4 regions of the Streptomyces sp. CA-294286 genome follow, and region 2 is predicted to be linked to each of the others. Evidence: riboswitches for the same ligand, from Rfam matches in the RefSeq annotation. Region 2 holds a riboswitch; each other region holds the start of a gene.
What was found. A riboswitch is a leader RNA that binds a small molecule or an ion and turns the genes downstream of it on or off. The one in region 2 is predicted to bind cyclic di-AMP.

Region 1 (4,011 bases), 2.7 Mb from region 2:
TCCTGGATGTCGACGTTGGAGTCGGCGTGCGACCCACCGTTGAGGATGTTCATCATCGGGACGGGCAGCAGGTGCGCGTTCGGGCCGCCGAGGTAGCGGAACAGCGGCAGGTCGCTGGCCTCGGAGGCGGCGTGCGCGACGGCGAGGGAGACGCCGAGGATGGCGTTGGCGCCCAGCGAGCCCTTGTTCTCGGTGGCGTCGAGGTCGAACATCGCCTGGTCGATCAGGCGCTGCTCGGTCGCGTCGTAGCCGACGAGCTCCGGGCCGATCTGCTCGATGACGGCCAGGACGGCCTTCTCGACGCCCTTGCCGAGGTAGCGGTTGGGGTCCCCGTCACGAAGCTCCACGGCTTCGAAGGCACCGGTGGAGGCGCCGGACGGAACAGCAGCACGGCCGGTGCTGCCGTCGTCGAGGCCGACCTCGACCTCGACCGTGGGATTGCCTCGGGAGTCCAGGATTTCCCGGGCTACGACGACGTCGATGGACGGCACGAGCATCTCCTTCATGGGGTGTGACGCTGGGGAAGCTGAGTGCAGGGTCGCTTTCGGCCTTGCGACAAGAGCCTAACCGGACCTGGGGCGTCGTTCGGCCGTACGACTGTCTGATGGGACGGAAAAATGCCCGAATGCCTGCAAGAGGGGACGAAGACCGCGCCGAAGGTCGCCGCCGTCGGCCGCCCGGGGAACCGGTACGCCCGCACTGCGCGCCCCGCACTGCGCGTACGGAACGGGGCGGGGGAACGGAAGAACCCCGGCCGGGCGCGAACGGGGGGGGCGTCGCGTCCGGCCGGGGCCCGGCGTGCGGGGGCGGCGGGGGTGGGCCGCCGCCCCGCACGGGGGTCAGCGCAGGTGGAGCTGCTGACCCGGGAAGATGAGGTCGGCGTCGGTGACGACGTCCTCATTCAGGTCGAGGAGGTGCTGCCAGCCGCCCTTGACGTGGTGCGCCTGGGCGATCTTGCCGAGCGTGTCGCCGGCCTTCACCTCGTACTCGCCGTCACCCTTCTTGACCGGGGCGACGGACTTCGGGGCAGCCTGCTTGGCGGCCTTCGGGGCAGCCTTGGGGGCCACCCGCTCGACGGCCTTCGGGGCCTTGCGGGCCTCGCTGCGGGAAGCGGCCGGGGCCTCCTGGCGCTTCTGCGCCTTGGGGGCGGACTTCTGCGAGAAGCCCGAACCGGTGCTGACGCCCGGGTCGACACCGTCGTTGGTCAGATTGCCGGCGCCGGCGCAGGCCCAGGCACCCGGACCCTGCATGTCGAGCAGCCGCTCGGCGGTGGCGATCTGCTGGCCCTTGGAGGCCTGGTCGGCGCGCGGGGCGTACTTGGTGCCGCCCGCGGCCGCCCAGGAGGACTGCGAGAACTGCAGACCGCCGTAGTAGCCGTTGCCGGTGTTGATGGACCAGTTGCCGCCGGACTCGCACTGGGCGACCTTGTCCCAGGTGTCGACGGAGGCGGCGGAGGCCGTGGAGGCCCCCATCAGCGGGGCTGCGACCGCGACACCGGTGACACCGGCGAGGGTGACGACACGGGTGGCCTTGGACGGGCGGCGGTGCTTGCCCTTGCTGAAAAGCGACATGGATATCTCCTCACCGACGCCTTCGAGGTGAGCTGTCGGGTTCGGGCTGTGAGTTCGCCCGGCCTCCGGTCCGGTCCGCCGCTGCGTGCTGCAACTGCGTTCCGTTTCGGCGGCTTCACCCCGAGCCGTTCCCGTCACGTCTCTCAACGTCCGGGCCCGGCACTTACCTTGGGTCCCCCGCTCCTGCCTACGGCGCTTACGCGACGACTGCTCCCGGTGCCCGCCGGCAGGATTCGGCGTGACGGGCTCCGGTGCTCACCGGTGGCGAGCGATGACGACCGTAAACACAGGAGTCCCCGATGTTCAAAGGCGAACATCGGGGACATCTCACCCCTACTTGCCCTTCCGACGCGGTTGTTTACGCAGGTCAGAGCGGACGCGCCGGGAGCTCCCCGGCGGGACACACCAGTTGGAGCGAAGAGACTCATGTCTCACTTGCGCAGAACCGGACATAAGGCACTGAACTACCCCTGCTTTGTGTCCGTTTCGCGGCCGTTCAGTGACCGGCTCCCGCCTGCTCCGTGCCCGCCGCGTCTCCCAGCACGAGGTTCTGGCCAGGACGGATGAGGTCCGGGTCGGCACCGACCGCCGAGCGGTTCGCCTCGTAGAGGGCGGGCCAGCCGCCGGGCACCTTCGCCTCGTCCGCGATGTGCGAGAGGTTGTCGCCGGCGCGGACCGTGTACGGCGTGTCCGACGCGGGCACCCCTCCGGGCCGCTCGGCCTTCTCGCCGCGGGAGGCGTGTTGGCCGGACTCGCGGCCGTCGGTGACGGACGGGTCGGCGGCGGTCGGGTCGGTGCCGGGCGTGACGGCGGGGTCGAGGCTCGCGCCCGCCGTCGAGTCCATGCCCGGTTCGACCGAACTGCCCGTTTCGGGGGACGTGTTCTCGGGGGCGGGCTCGCCGCGGTGCTTGCCCCGGCTCGCACCCTGCCCGGGGTCCTGGCCCGGGTCGGCGGAGGCAGAGGGGTCGGCGGAGCCGGACGGGGCGGGAGTCCCGGCACCCGGGGTGCCCTGCCCGGCGTCGGCGCTCGGGCCGGTACTGGGGGTGACGCTGGTGCCCGGCGTGGGCTCGGTGGGGGTGACGGCGTCCGCGGAGGCCGACGGGTCCTCGCGGTCCGGGCTCTGCGTGCCGCCCTCGGGCGCGTCGCGCTTCACGGAGCCCGCGGGAGCCTTGGGCGGCGCACTGGCATCCGTACCGGGGTCGGCGGCGTCCACACCACCGGAACCCTCCGAACCGGAACCGGAGCCGGAGCCGCCGCCGGGGGCCAGTCCGGATATGACGGCGCAACTGGGCCACGCCTGCCGGCCCTCCGCCGCGAACACCTTCTCGGCGACCTTGATCTGCTGCGCGCGGCTGGCGAGGTCGGCGCGCGGGGCGTAGTCCAGGCCCCCGTACCGCGCCCACTTCTCCTGCGAGAACTGGAGCCCGCCGTAGTGCCCGTTGCCCAGGTCGGCACTCCACATGCCGCCGCTCTCGCACTCGGCGACCCGGTCCCAGGTGTTCGCGTCGGCCGCCGAGGCGCTCGTCGCACCCAGAAGCGGAATCGCGATGGCGGACCCGGTCACCCCTGCTGCGACGAACAGTGCGGGGGCCTGACGCGGGCGGCGGTGTTTACCGTTCCCGGAACGCATGCGGTTGCCTTTCAGCTGACGGTGACTCGGCTTCCGTCCGTAACTGCCGAGTCGCCCGTGAACGTAGCCGTACTCGAACACCCGTCACAAGTCGATGCAGTGCAGATCACGCAAAGGTCACATTGCTGAGGTCCCGTCACTTCGCCTTCACCTGTGGGCGTCCCCGAACTCGACGGGGAGCGTGCGCAGTCCGCGCATGATGAGACCGCCGCGCCACCGCAAATCAGCAGGATCTCCCGCGAGTCGCAGGTCAGGAAGGCGGGTCAGGAGGGCGGCGAGCGCGGTCCTGGCTTCGAGCCGTGCGAGCGGCGCACCGAGGCAGTAGTGGATGCCGTGGCCGTAGCCCAGGTGCGGGTTGTCCCGACGGCCGAGATCGAGACTGTCCGCATCCTGGAACCTCTCGGGGTCCCGGTCGGCCGCCGCGAGCACGACGAGCACGGGGTCGCCCGCCGCGATGTCCTGCCCGCCGAGGGTGAGCGCCTCGGTGGCGTACCGCCAGGTGGCGAGCTCCACCGGGCCGTCGTAGCGCAGGAGTTCCTCCACTGCGGTGGCGAGGAGACCGTCCGGGTCGCCGTCGGCCAGGGCCTGCTGGAGACGGGCGCGCTGGTCGGGATTGCGCAGCAGGGCGTACACGCCGTTGCCGATGAGGTTGACGGTGGTCTCGAAACCCGCGAAGAGAAGGATGAAGGCCATCGCGGCGGCCTCGTTCTCGGTGAGGTGCTCGCCGTGGTCGCCGGCCCGGATCAGGTTCGAGATCAGGTCGTCGCCGAGGTCCTCGCGCTTGCGGTGGATCAGCTCGGCGAGGTACGC
Region 2 (4,011 bases):
GCCCAGTTGGAGCGCGAGTGGCTGGACCGGCTGGGCACCGTCGCCGGCCGCGCCGACGAACTGTGCCGTTACGCCGTCCTGTTCGGCGACCCGCAGCTCGCGCTGACCGCCGTCGGCCGCGTACTGGAGATCACCGCCGCGGAGGTCCAGGCCGTCGCCAAGGCGCGCCTGCGCCCCGACAACCGGGCGGTCCTGGTGTACGAACCGCTCGCAGCCGCCGCAGACGCCGACGTGCAGGAAGACCAGCAGGAAGGGGCGGACCAGTGACGGACACCGCAGCCACGACCGGCCAGAACGCGGACGCGACCGGCAAGGCCGCCGCCGTGACCAGCGCAATGCAGTTCCACCCGCAGCCGCAGGCGGGCCCCGCCACCCCGTGGGCCTTCCCGGCCCCCGAGCGCGGCGCCCTGCCCAACGGGCTGACCGTGCTGCGCTGCCACCGCCCCGGCCAGCAGCTGGTGGCCGTCGAGATCTTCCTCGCCGCTCCCCTGGAGGCCGAGCCGAAGAACCTCGACGGCGTCGCCACCATCATGTCGCGGGCCTTCACCGAGGGCACCGACAAGCACTCCGCCGAGGAGTTCGCCGCCGAGCTGGAGCGCTGCGGCGCCACCCTCGACGCGTTCGCCGACCACCCCGGCGTACGGGTCTCCCTGGAAGTCCCGGTCTCCCGGCTGCCCAAGGCCCTGGGCCTGCTGGCCGACGCCCTGCGCGCCCCGGCCTTCGCGGACGGCGAGATCGAGCGCCTCGTGCGCAACCGGCTCGACGAGATCCCGCACGAGGCCGCGAACCCGTCCCGGCGGGCCGCCAAGCAGCTCTCCAAGGAACTGTTCCCGGCGACCCTGCGGATGTCGCGCCCGCGCCAGGGCACCGAGGAGACGGTGAAGAACATCGACTCCGCCGCCGTGCGCGTCTTCTACGAGGCGCACGTCCGCCCGGCCACCGCCACCGCGGTCGTCGTCGGCGACCTGGACGGCACCGACCTGGACGCCGTCCTGGCCGACACCCTGGGGCAGTGGACCGGCAACACGGCCGAGCCGCGCCCGATGACGCCGATCACGGCCGACGACACCGGCCGCGTGGTCATCGTCGACCGTCCCGGAGCCGTACAGACGCAGCTGCTCATCGGCCGCGTCGGCGCCGACCGGCACGACCGGCTCTGGCCCGCCCAGGTGCTCGGCACGTACTGCCTGGGCGGCACTCTCACCTCCCGGCTGGACCGCGTCCTGCGCGAGGAGAAGGGTTACACCTACGGGGTGCGCGCCTTCGGCCAGGTGCTCCGTTCCGCGGCGGACGGCACGGGCGCGGCCATGCTGGCCATCAGCGGCTCGGTGGACACCGAGTCGACCGGGCCCGCCCTGGACGACCTCTGGAAGGTCCTCAGGACGCTCGCCGCCGAGGGCCTGACCGACGCGGAGCGGGACGTGGCGGTGCAGAACCTGGTGGGCGTCGCCCCGCTCAAGTACGAGACGGCCTCCGCCGTCGCGGGCACCCTGGCCGATCAGGTCGAGCAGCAGTTGCCCGACGACTTCCAGGCCCAGCTCTACGCGAAGCTCGCGCAGACCGGCACCGTGGAGGCGACCGCCGCCGTGGTGAACGCCTTCCCGGTGGACAAGCTGGTCACGGTCCTGGTCGGCGACGCCTCGCAGATCGCCGAGCCCGTGCGCGCGCTGAACATCGGCGAGGTCACGGTCGTCACCGGCTGACCTTCCGTACGGCACGGGTCGACCTTCTGTACAACACCGGCTGACCGATCAAAGGTCAGATGCAGAATCAGCGCAAAGTATGACAAGCAGGGCCCCGGCGTCGAGCAAGTCGCCGGGGTCCTCCCTTATGTCCGTTTTATTGGAGAGGTTGCCTGTCTGGCGTGTGGGCTCCGTTACAAAAACGGCCCTGTGTTTGGAGATTGAAAGAAGTGCCGCTTAGCGTCGGTCCGGCTGTCCGTCAGCTTGCGCCGCAACCGCGGCACCGGGCAGTCATCGCCGAGTCCCCGTCAGGCGCGAGCCTGGGGAGCCGGGGACCCATTCAGTCCCTGGGGTGAATCGGACGCCATCGCCCTTCGCGGGCCGGTGGGGCCCGTAGGAGACCTTCCTGCTCCGAACCCGTCAGCTAACCCGGTAGGCGAGAAGGAAGGAAAGGAAACAGCCACTTCATGGCGTTCACCCGTGCCGCCGGGAAGCACCGGCGTCCCTCCGCCCTGTCGCGTCGCAGCGCGAACATCGCCGGAGTCGCTGCCCTCACCACGACCGGCGTCATCGGAACGCTGGCCCCGCAGGCCTTCGCCGCCGACCAGGACCTGGCCGCCGAGGAGACCGGCAGCATCCGCGCCGTCGTCATGGAGGACTCCGTGACGGAGACCCTCGCCGAGCGCGTCGAGGCCCAGGCCACCGCCCAGCGCGAGGCCTACGAGAAGGCCGAGGCCCAGCGGAAGGCCGAAGAGGCGCGCAAGGCGGAGATCAAGCGCAAGGCGGAGGCCAAGATCCGTCAGGAGCGCGAGGAGCGCGCGCGTGCCGCCCGCGAGGCCGAGCGCAAGCGCCTCAACGCCTACCGCCTGCCGGTCGCCGGCTCGTACGTCTCCACCGGCTACAAGGCCGGTGGCGCCATGTGGTCCTCCGGCAGCCACTCCGGCGTCGACTTCCACGCCTCCTCCGGCAGCTCCGTCGTGGCCGTCGGCTCGGGCACGGTCGTCGAGGCGGGCTGGGGCGGCGCGTACGGCAACAACGTCGTGATCAAGATGAACGACGGCTCGTACACCCAGTACGGCCACCTCGCCTCGATCGGCGTCTCCGTCGGCCAGTCCGTCACCCCCGGCCAGCAGATAGGCCTCTCCGGCTCCACCGGCAACTCCTCCGGCCCGCACCTGCACTTCGAGGCCCGGACCTCCGCCGAGTACGGCTCGGACATCGACCCGGTCGCGTACCTGCGCAGCCACGGGGTCAGCGTCTGACCGCGCCCGCAGCTCCACCGCTTCACCGGGATGCCCCGGCTCGTACGAGCCGGGGCATCCCGCTTTCCTCCCCGGTCCGGCAAGCGCCGCCGTGCGGAGCTGCGGAAGGCCGGGGCAACGCGGAAGCCGCGGGAATGCCGGAGGGACGCGGAAGCCGCGGGTGGGCCGGGGCAGCGCGGGGGTCGCGGGAATGCCTGAAGAACGCGGAAAGTCGCGGCCCCCGCATTCGGGGGCCGCGACTTTCCGCACGGGACTTCGCCCGTACGGGTCAGACGGTCTCGGGGAGCTCGTCCAGGCCCTCGGCGACCAGCTTCGCGAGACGGTCCAGCGCGGCGTCCGCACCCTCGGCCTCGGACGCGAGCACGATCTCCTCGCCGCCCTGCGCGCCCAGGCCCAGCAGCGCCAGCATCGACGCGGCGTTGACCGGGTTGCCGCCCGCCTTGGCGATGGTGACGGGGACGCCGGTGGCCGTGACGGCGCGGACGAAGATGGAGGCGGGGCGGGCGTGCAGGCCCTCGGCCCAACCGACGGTGACGCGGCGCTCAACCATGGTGTAGCCCTTCGTGTTCATGCTTTGGTTGTCTAGACCAGTCTCTCACGGGGTGCGGGCTGCTCTGCCCGGCGGAGGCCCCCGGCGGGAGTCTGCGTCGGAAGTTCTCGCCGGAAGCCCCCGCCGGAAGTTCCCGTTCCGGATGCCGTGGCACCAGGACCAGGACCAGACTGCCCCGCCCCCCGGAGGCCCGCGAGTCGTAGGCTGCTCCCCATGGCCATGGCTGCGGACGATGCGGATCAGGTGAAGCGGGACCCCGAGCACGCGTACCCGGACCACTGGGAGGCCGATGTCGTGCTGCGCGACGGTGGTACCGCGCGCATCCGGCCCATCACCACCGAGGACGCCGAGCGGCTCGTCAGCTTCTACGAGCAGGTCTCCGACGAGTCGAAGTACTACCGCTTCTTCGCGCCCTACCCCCGCCTCTCCGCCAAGGACGTCCGCCGCTTCACCCACCACGACTACGTCGACCGGGTCGGCCTCGCGGTCACCGTCGGCGGGGAGTTCATCGCGACGG
Region 3 (4,011 bases), 2.1 Mb from region 2:
CTCAGACCGTCAGGCCCTTGTCCCGCAGCCATGCCGCCGGGTCGACGCCCGCGCCGCCGGGCGTGCGCACCTCCAGGTGCAGGTGCGCGCCGGACACGTTGCCGGTGGCGCCCACGTTTCCGATGGTCTCCCCGGTGCCCACGGTGCTGCCGGCCGAGACCTTCATCTGGGAGAGGTGGCAGTACCAGATCTCCGTGCCGTCCTTGAGTTCCAGCACGATCCGGTAGCCGTAGGAGCCGGACCAGCCGGCCGACTTGATGGTGCCGCCGTGCACGGCCTTGACCGGGGTGCCCGCCGACGCGGCGAAGTCGAGGCCGGTGTGCTGCCCGGAGGACCACATCGAGCCGGACTGTCCGTAGGTGGCGGTGAGCGTGTACTGGGAGGTGGGCATCGCGTAGCTGCCGGCCAGCTTGGCGAGCCGCTCGGCCTCCGCCTTCGCGGCTGCCTTCGCCTCGGCTTCCGCTTTGGCCTTCGCCTCGGCCTCGGCCTTGTCCCTCTCGGCCTTCTCCGCCTTGGCCTCGGCCTCGTCGCGCTGCTTCTTTGCCTCGGCCGCCGCGTCCTTGACGGCCTGCGCGCGGGCCGCCTCCTGGGCGGCCTCGTCGGCGGTGGAACGCTGCTGCTCGGCCTGCTGGAGGATGCGGGCCCGCAGGCTCTCGCCCGCGCCGACCTGCTCCACCGGGGCCCCGGCGACGGCGTGCACGGCGGTCGTGGTGGGCACCGCGGCGACCACCACGTCCTGCTCGGCCGCTCCGGAGTCCGCCAGCATGGTGCCGACGCCCGGCAGGGACTCGGCGTCCGGCAGGGAGTCCACGAGCGAGTCGAGGGAGTCGGTGAGCACGTCGGGCAGGGATATGGAGACGGCCGGCTTCTCCTGGGCGGTGGCGATGCCGCCCGCACCGACCGCGGCGATCACGCCGACGCCCAGCACGGTGGAACTGCGGGCGAGGGAGCCGCGCTGCTTGGCGACGCGGTGCTTGCCACGTACCGGAGCGATGGAGTCCGCGGTGGGGTTCCACTCCTCGGCCGCCGCGCGCGGTCCGCCCGCGTCGAACTCCACGAAGCCTTCGAAGCCTCCGCTGCGCTGCTGCGGGACCTGGTGGTCCTCGCTCGGGACGCCGTACGCCCCGTACGAGAAAGCGGGGGCTGTGGGGGCTTCGGGGGCAGGCCTGTTGGACGCCACGGAGGCGCGCTCCTTTCCTTCCTTCTCGCCTACCGGGTTAGCTGACGGGTTCGGAGCAGGAAGGTCTCCTACGGGCCAACTTCGGCCCGATTCACCCCAATTGGTGGTTCCCCGGTTTCCTCACGGAATTCGGCGCACGCGCACGGCGCCGTCTCTGACGACGGCTGGGACGACCGCGCTGCGTTATCGAACGTTAATAGACACACAAGTGGATTTCCAAGCCGTTCCTCTTGATCGTTCACACAGAGCCCCCACTCGTGACCAGGACATAGATCCTTATATGCGTACCAACCGGGGCGACACACCGGTCTCTTGACGCCCACTTGGCCACACCGGCCCCGGTGCCCGCAAACTCTCCACAACTGATAGATCATCAATTGTTATGCGATGGGCTGCGCTTCGAGCACCCAGCGTGACGCCCCTCGTAACGTCCCCGCGCGGCACCGGCCGCGCGGGCCGCACAAGCCGCACAGACCGCACAGGCCGCATAGGCCGCACAGGCCGCCGTCAGTGTCCCCGCGGCTCGCCTCAGTAACCCTTCACGATCTCCACGGTTCGCCGCCGCTCCGGCTGCCCCGCCCCCGGCCGCGCCACCGCGAGCAGCGCCATGTCGTCGGTCTGCGTGCCGCCCGTATGCACCCGTACGTCGCTGGTGAGCGCGTCCAGCACGGCCTCGGCCCCGGAGAACAGCGAGCGCCGCAGCCGGGCCGCCGGATCGTAGAAGGCCCCCGCCTCGTCCCGCGCCTCCGACAGACCGTCGGTGTAGAACACCAGCGTCGCGCCGCCGGGAAAGCCGAACTCCCTCGCCCTGTCCGGCCAGTCGCCCAGGTCACCCATCCCCAGCGGCAGCGCGAACTCCTCCGGCTCCAGAACGTCCAGCTCGCCGCTCGGGTACAGCAGCAGCGGCTCGGGGTGCCCGCGGTTCACCAGCCGTACGACGCCCTCGCCGCGCGGGATCTCGGCGAGCACCGCCGTCGTGAACCCCTCCAGCGCGTCCAGCCCGTCCCGCCGCCTGCCCTCCCGGGCGAGCGCCCGCTCCAACCGCTGCGCGACGCCCTCCAGGCAACTCTCCGTCTCCGCCGCCTCCCGGAACGCCCCCACCACCACCGCGACCGCCTCCACGGCCTCAAGTCCCTTGCCCCGTACGTCCCCCACCACCAGACGCACCCCGTACGGCGTGTCCTGCACGGCGAAGAGGTCGCCACCGATGAACGCGTCCGCCTCCGCCGCCTCGTACCGCGCGGCGACCTCCAGGCCGCCGATCCGTTCCGGCGGGATCGGCACGACGGCCCGCTGCGCCGCCTCGGCGATCACCCGTGCCGACGCCAACTGCCGGCCACTGCGGCGCACGACCCGGTTGATCAGGATCGACAGCACGGCCACCGTCACCAGGGTCACCAGCTCGGTCATGCCGATCACCGACGTGAGGGTGTCGTCATGGAGGCGCAGCCCCAGCACCGCGAGCACGCCCGCACAGGCGATCAGACCGGTACCGGCCAGCGAGAAGAACGGCGCGGCGATCAGCGGCGCCGCCGTGAACATCGGGGCGGCCGTGAAGTCGGTCGGCGTCAGCAGGTCGAAGGGGATCGCGCCCGCGATCATCAGGGCGGGCAGCGCCCGTACGAACCGCCTCGTCCTCTTCCCGCCGACGCCGGCGACCACCGACGCCCCGCGCTCCGCCCCCGTACCGTCCCCGCCGCGCCTGTACCCCGCCACCGTCTGCTCCCCTGCCCAGGTCCGCACCGGGTGCGGACGGTACCGCTCCCCGCCCAGGCTGGCCGGAGCCGCGCCGCAGAGCGAATCGGCATCCGCCATGTGGGGGACGCGCACGGCGCGCGCGGGCGCCCCCGCAAGGAACCGCTCGTGCACGCAACCACTCGCTCGGACGCGGGAAAAGCCGGAGGCCCGGGACTCTTTCGAGTTCCGGGCCTCCGGCCTTCACTACTTCTTCAGTAGCGGGGACAGGATTTGAACCTGCGACCTCTGGGTTATGAGCCCAGCGAGCTACCGAGCTGCTCCACCCCGCGTCGGTGAACACAACCCTACGCCATCCTGACCGCACCCTCGACCAGGTGCCCACCGGGAGCCGCCCCGCCGACGGGCGCACCCCGGGGCCGGAGCGCGCCTCCGACTACAGCTTCGAGGCGAGCCTGCGGGTCTCGACGCCGTCCTCGCCGCCCCGCGGGGTGGACCGCCCGCTCCTCGTCGGCCGGTCCTACGGCGCGATGATCGCCGTCCACTGGGCCGCCCGGCACCCGGACCGCACCCGGGGCGCGGTCTCAGGGGACGGCGCACTCCCCCACGAGTGGCTCGACGACGCCGACCGGGAGCAGATCCACACCCAGCACCCCCGCCGCCCTAGCTCCCGTCTTCGACCGCATCACGGTTCCCACCCGCTCCGTGTCGCCTCCGGCGGCAACCTCGGCGGCAACCCGAAGCTCATGGAGAAGATCCGCGCCAACTCGGCGCGGTCGTCGCCCGCAACCCGCACATCCGTCTCAGCGCCAGGTTCCCGAGCAACGACTCCGAGATCCTGCGCAAGGATTCGTCGCCGTCGCCGCCGCGGTCCGCGAACTCACCGCCGCTCCCGCCACCGGGCCGTCCGACCCGTGGCGCACGCGTCGGAAACGAAGGAGCGCCCCGACCGGAGCGAACCGGTCGAGGCGCTCCCCCGCAGGTCAGAGGCGGTAAAGCCTCCCCGCGTCCTGTAGGCCATGTCGGACTCGAACCGACAACCAACGGATTAAAAGTCGAGGAGCCCGAGTGATGTTGGCTGCGGCGCCGTGCCTGCCCATGCCGTTTCGGCTGTTCAGAACGGGTGCCCCAGCCAT
Region 4 (4,011 bases), 800 kb from region 2:
GAGTAGGTGGCGACCTTGCCGCGCATGTGGCGCAGCACGGGTACACCGCGGGTGTCGAAGCCGGTGGTCACCATGACGGTGCCGACCGCCGAGGTCAGCTCGGCGACGGCCTTCTCGAACCGTTCGGCCACGTCGTCGGGGTCGCTGCCCGGCCGGATGATGTCGTTGCCGCCCGCACAGAAGCTGACCAGGTCGGGCGCGAGCTCCTTGGCGCGCGGGACCTGGTCCGCGACGATCTGGTCGAGGAGCTTGCCCCGGACCGCAAGATTCGCGTAGCGGAAGGTGTGTTCGGGTACCCGGTCGTCCAGGAGGACGGCCAGCCGGTCGGCCCAGCCGATGAACGCGCCGCCGGGGCCGGGATCGCCCACACCTTCGGTGAAGCTGTCCCCGATCGCCGCGTACGACCCGATGGTGCCTGCTGTGAATGATCTCGAATCGTCTGCCACGTTGACACATCCTTCACCGTCGCAAGTGACCTACGCCACCGTAGGGAAGGGTGACGGTGGGTGAGATATGCCATCGGTCAAGTTTCGTTCAACCCGGAATACGGGCGGACTGTGGCGTACGCACCTCGCCCCCGCACCGGAGTCGGTACGGGGGCGAGGGCGAGCGGGGACGGGGCCGTCCGGGTGGCGTCAGATGGAGACGCCGTTGCTGCGCAGGTAGGCCAGCGGGTCGATGTCGGAGCCGTAACCCGGGCCGGTGCGGATCTCGAAGTGCAGGTGCGGGCCGGTGGAGTTGCCGGTGGAGCCGGAGTAGCCGATCTGCTGGCCGCCGGAGACGCTCTGGCCGGAGCGGACGTTCAGCGCGGAGAGGTGCGCGTACTGCGAGAAGCGGCCGTCGTTGTGCCGGATTACGACCTCGTTGCCGTACGAGCCGCCCCAGCCGGCGGAGACGACGGTGCCCGCGCTGACGGCCTTGACCGAGGTGCCGGAGGACGCCCGGAAGTCGACGCCGGTGTGGTAACCGCTGGACCAGCTGCCGCCGGAGGCGCGGTACGGAGTGGAGACGCCGGAGGGCACGGGCGCGCTGAAGCCGGAGCTGGAGCCGGTGTTCTGCGACGGGCGCTCGGTGCGCCGCTCGCTCTTCGCCGCACGCTGCTCGGTGCGCTCACGGCTCTGCTCGGTGCGCTGCTCGGCGCGCTTCTGGGCCTTCTCGGCCTTGCGCTCGGCGGTGCGCTCGGCCTTGCGCTCGGTGGTGCGTTCAGCCTTGCGCTCGGTGGGGGCGGCCTTCTTCTCCGCCGGGGCCGCGGCGGGGGCGGACGAACCGCCCGGCGCCTTCGCGCCGATCGACAGCTTCATGCCGGGGAGGATCAGCGAGGGGTCCTCGCCGACGACCGACCGGTTGTCGGAGTAGAGCTTCTGCCAGCCGCCGCGCACGTTCTTCTCGGCGGCGATCTTCGACAGGTGGTCGCCGCGCACGACGGAGTACGTACGGGTCGCGTCGGTCTTCGGGGTCGCCGCCTGCTCCGCCGTACGCTGCTGCGGCACTATCGCCGCCGGAGCCTTCTGCGACGTGAGCACGGGGGCCTCGGCCACCGGCGCCGCGGCCTTGTCGGCGGCGTGCGCGCCCGTGGCGCCGATCAGCGGGAGCGCCAGTGCCGCGCTCCCCGTGCCGGCGGCGACGAAGCCGCGGGTGAGGGACGAACTGGACTTCGGGCGGCGGTGCTTACCCTTTGCAGGCATGACGATTTCCTCTCCGGCGCCTACGGGGTGAGCTGTCGGGTTCGGGCTGGAGATGCCCGGCCGCGCTCGTCACGAGCACGACTTAACCCCTAGCCGGTCCGGCGGACTCTCGTCCTCCGGCGCCGGCGTACTACCTGGGTCCCCCGCTCCTGCCACACGAAGAAAGATGGGTGCGGTGCCCGGGTGGTGGCAGGACTCGGCGGTCCACCCGGATTGACGGTGACCGTAGGCGAGTGAAGGCCGCCGGAACAAGCCGTTCCCTTCTTCTCCCCGCCGTCAGCACCTCTTCTTCATGATTCTCACGCCGTTCCCGCTCCGCCCCTTCCACCACTTTCCGTCCCTGGCCTGCCTTTTGACGCCCCGCCACCTCCTGGCACATCACCCTTATGATCCTGCTCACTCGACTCCGGCACAGAATCGCCCATAAACCTCAATTGCTTCCAAAAAACCCAAGAGGCTGCACATCGGTTGCCTGAGGCATCGGTGTTGCGCCCATGTCGTATCTTCGGAACGCGCCCCTCGTCGGCCACGTCGCGCCGGCGAACGACCTTGAGGAGTCGCTCGTGACGCAGCAAGTGCCACAGGTCCCGTCGTCGGCCGAGCCCGACCTGACCGGTGTACGGAACTTCCGCGACGTGGGCGGGCTGCCCACCGCCGACGGACGCACGGTGCGGTACGGACGGCTCTTCCGCAGCGGGCATCTCGCGCACGCCACCGCGGCGGACACGGCCTTCCTCAATTCCCTCGGCCTGCACACCGTCTTCGACTTCCGCAACGACGCGGACCAGAAGCTGGAGGGCCCGGACGTCGAGCTCACGGGCGTGCGCAACGTCAACATCCCGTTGAGCGACCCGGCGGACGGCGCGGAGTTCTGGCGGATGGTGCGCGACGGCGGCATGGACCAGCTGCGGGAGATCCTGGACGACGGCAAGGCCGCGGCCCGCATGACGGAGGCGTACCGCCGCATCATCAAGGACCGCACGGCCGAGCACAGCCGGGTGCTGCACGCCCTGGCCGAGGACAGCGTGCCCGCGCTGATGCACTGCGCGGCGGGCAAGGACCGGGCGGGGTTGTCGGTCGCCGTGACGCTGCTCGCGGTGGGCGTCGAGCGCGAGGCCGTGGAGGCGGACTACGTCAAGTCGAACGACCCGCACCGCCGGTACCGGGTGCAGCGCAGCAGCGACTCCCCCGACGCGATGAACGCCGAGGTGCTGAGACTGCTCGCGCCGCTCTTCGACGCCCGCGTGGAGTACCTCGGCGCGGCGTTCTCCACGATCGAGGAGACCTGGGGCGACACGGAGACGTACCTGACGCAGGGCCTGAAGCTCGCCCCCCGGACGCGCGAGGCGCTGCGCGAGCGCCTCACCGTCTAGGGCCGCAGGGTGCGGGGGCGGCGGGGCGCGGACGCCCGCCCGGTCTTCAGCCCTTGCCGCCGAGAGTGAACAGCAGGTAGATGAAGGCCGCGAAGACGTGTCCCACGGCGACGTACAGGAAGACCCGGAGGACGAGGCCGCGCGGAGCCCTGTCCTCCACGAAGCCGAGGACGCCCGAGGATTTCCCCGCGCCGTCGTTCCAGTCGGCCTTCCTGCCGTCCGGTCCGCCCTCCCGGGCCATCTCGTCGGCGGCCCTGGCGATCGCGGCCATCGCGGCGTTCTGTGCTTCGGTGAGCTCCGCCATCTCATGACTCCTGGGGCAGGCAGAGCCCGGCGACGGTGCTCTGCATCAGCGTGTGGACGAAAAGCAGCTCCGCCCCGCCCGGTGTCACGGACGTGATCCGGTGCGGGGTGAGCGAGTCGAAGTGGGCGCTGTCACCCGCGTCCAGCAGGTGCACGGTGTCGCCGAGCGCCAACCGCAGGCGCCCTTCGAGGACGTACAGCCACTCCTCGCCGGGGTGCACCCGGACGAGGTCCTGCTGCGCCGCATGGGGGACGTGCACGCGCAGTGCCTGCATGGCGCGGCCGGAACCGCCCGCCTGCCGGTAGGTCCAGCCGTCGGCCTCGCGTGCGGCCATGTCACCGGCGCGCAGTACGGCGTCCCGGCCGCCGGCGCTCTCGCCGAGCAGCTCGGAGACGGTCGTACCGTAGATCCGTGCCAACGCGAGCAGCATCGGCAGCGAGGGCTGCCGCAAACCCGTCTCCAGGCGGGACAGGTGCGCCGGCGAGAGCCCGGCGCGCCGGGCGGCGGCCTCCAGGGTCAGACCGCTGCGGCGTCGCAGTTCGCGCAGGTGGGGAGCGACCGCGGGCAGCTCGGCGGAGTCGTCGGTGCTCTCCTCGGGCGGTGGCGTCATGCTCCCAGTGAGCCAGAGCGGTTGCCTCTGGGGCAAGTG

Region 1: linked by a shared signal. The riboswitch ahead of ACQPZG_RS21155 (transglycosylase family protein) and the one ahead of ACQPZG_RS09005 (M23 family metallopeptidase) in region 2 are both predicted to bind cyclic di-AMP.
Region 3: linked by a shared signal. The riboswitch ahead of ACQPZG_RS18410 (M23 family metallopeptidase) and the one ahead of ACQPZG_RS09005 (M23 family metallopeptidase) in region 2 are both predicted to bind cyclic di-AMP.
Region 4: linked by a shared signal. The riboswitch ahead of ACQPZG_RS06005 (M23 family metallopeptidase) and the one ahead of ACQPZG_RS09005 (M23 family metallopeptidase) in region 2 are both predicted to bind cyclic di-AMP.

Annotation. Positions count from the first base shown of each region.
Region 1 is NZ_CP192005.1:3,685,184-3,689,194, reverse strand. Features, by position in the region: gene eno (phosphopyruvate hydratase) at 1-497, opposite strand, end outside; gene ACQPZG_RS21155 (transglycosylase family protein) at 840-1,571, opposite strand; cyclic di-AMP (ydaO/yuaA leader) riboswitch at 1,574-1,776, opposite strand; gene ACQPZG_RS21150 (transglycosylase family protein) at 2,068-3,201, opposite strand; gene ACQPZG_RS21145 (cytochrome P450 family protein) at 3,349-4,011, opposite strand, start outside.
Region 2 is NZ_CP192005.1:963,643-967,653, reverse strand. Features, by position in the region: gene ACQPZG_RS09015 (M16 family metallopeptidase) at 1-267, shown strand, start outside; gene ACQPZG_RS09010 (M16 family metallopeptidase) at 336-1,703, shown strand; cyclic di-AMP (ydaO/yuaA leader) riboswitch at 1,968-2,135, shown strand; gene ACQPZG_RS09005 (M23 family metallopeptidase) at 2,150-2,944, shown strand; gene ACQPZG_RS09000 (HPr family phosphocarrier protein) at 3,213-3,494, opposite strand; gene ACQPZG_RS08995 (GNAT family N-acetyltransferase) at 3,708-4,011, shown strand, end outside.
Region 3 is NZ_CP192005.1:3,062,281-3,066,291, reverse strand. Features, by position in the region: gene ACQPZG_RS18410 (M23 family metallopeptidase) at 2-1,180, opposite strand; cyclic di-AMP (ydaO/yuaA leader) riboswitch at 1,192-1,325, opposite strand; gene ACQPZG_RS18405 (PP2C family protein-serine/threonine phosphatase) at 1,709-2,995, opposite strand; tRNA gene ACQPZG_RS18400 (tRNA-Met) at 3,134-3,207, opposite strand; gene ACQPZG_RS18395 (alpha/beta fold hydrolase) at 3,211-3,891, shown strand.
Region 4 is NZ_CP192005.1:161,287-165,297, forward strand. Features, by position in the region: gene ACQPZG_RS06000 (SGNH/GDSL hydrolase family protein) at 1-446, opposite strand, end outside; gene ACQPZG_RS06005 (M23 family metallopeptidase) at 636-1,685, opposite strand; cyclic di-AMP (ydaO/yuaA leader) riboswitch at 1,688-1,873, opposite strand; gene ACQPZG_RS06010 (tyrosine-protein phosphatase) at 2,249-3,058, shown strand; gene ACQPZG_RS06015 (DUF6126 family protein) at 3,105-3,362, opposite strand; gene ACQPZG_RS06020 (helix-turn-helix domain-containing protein) at 3,364-3,972, opposite strand.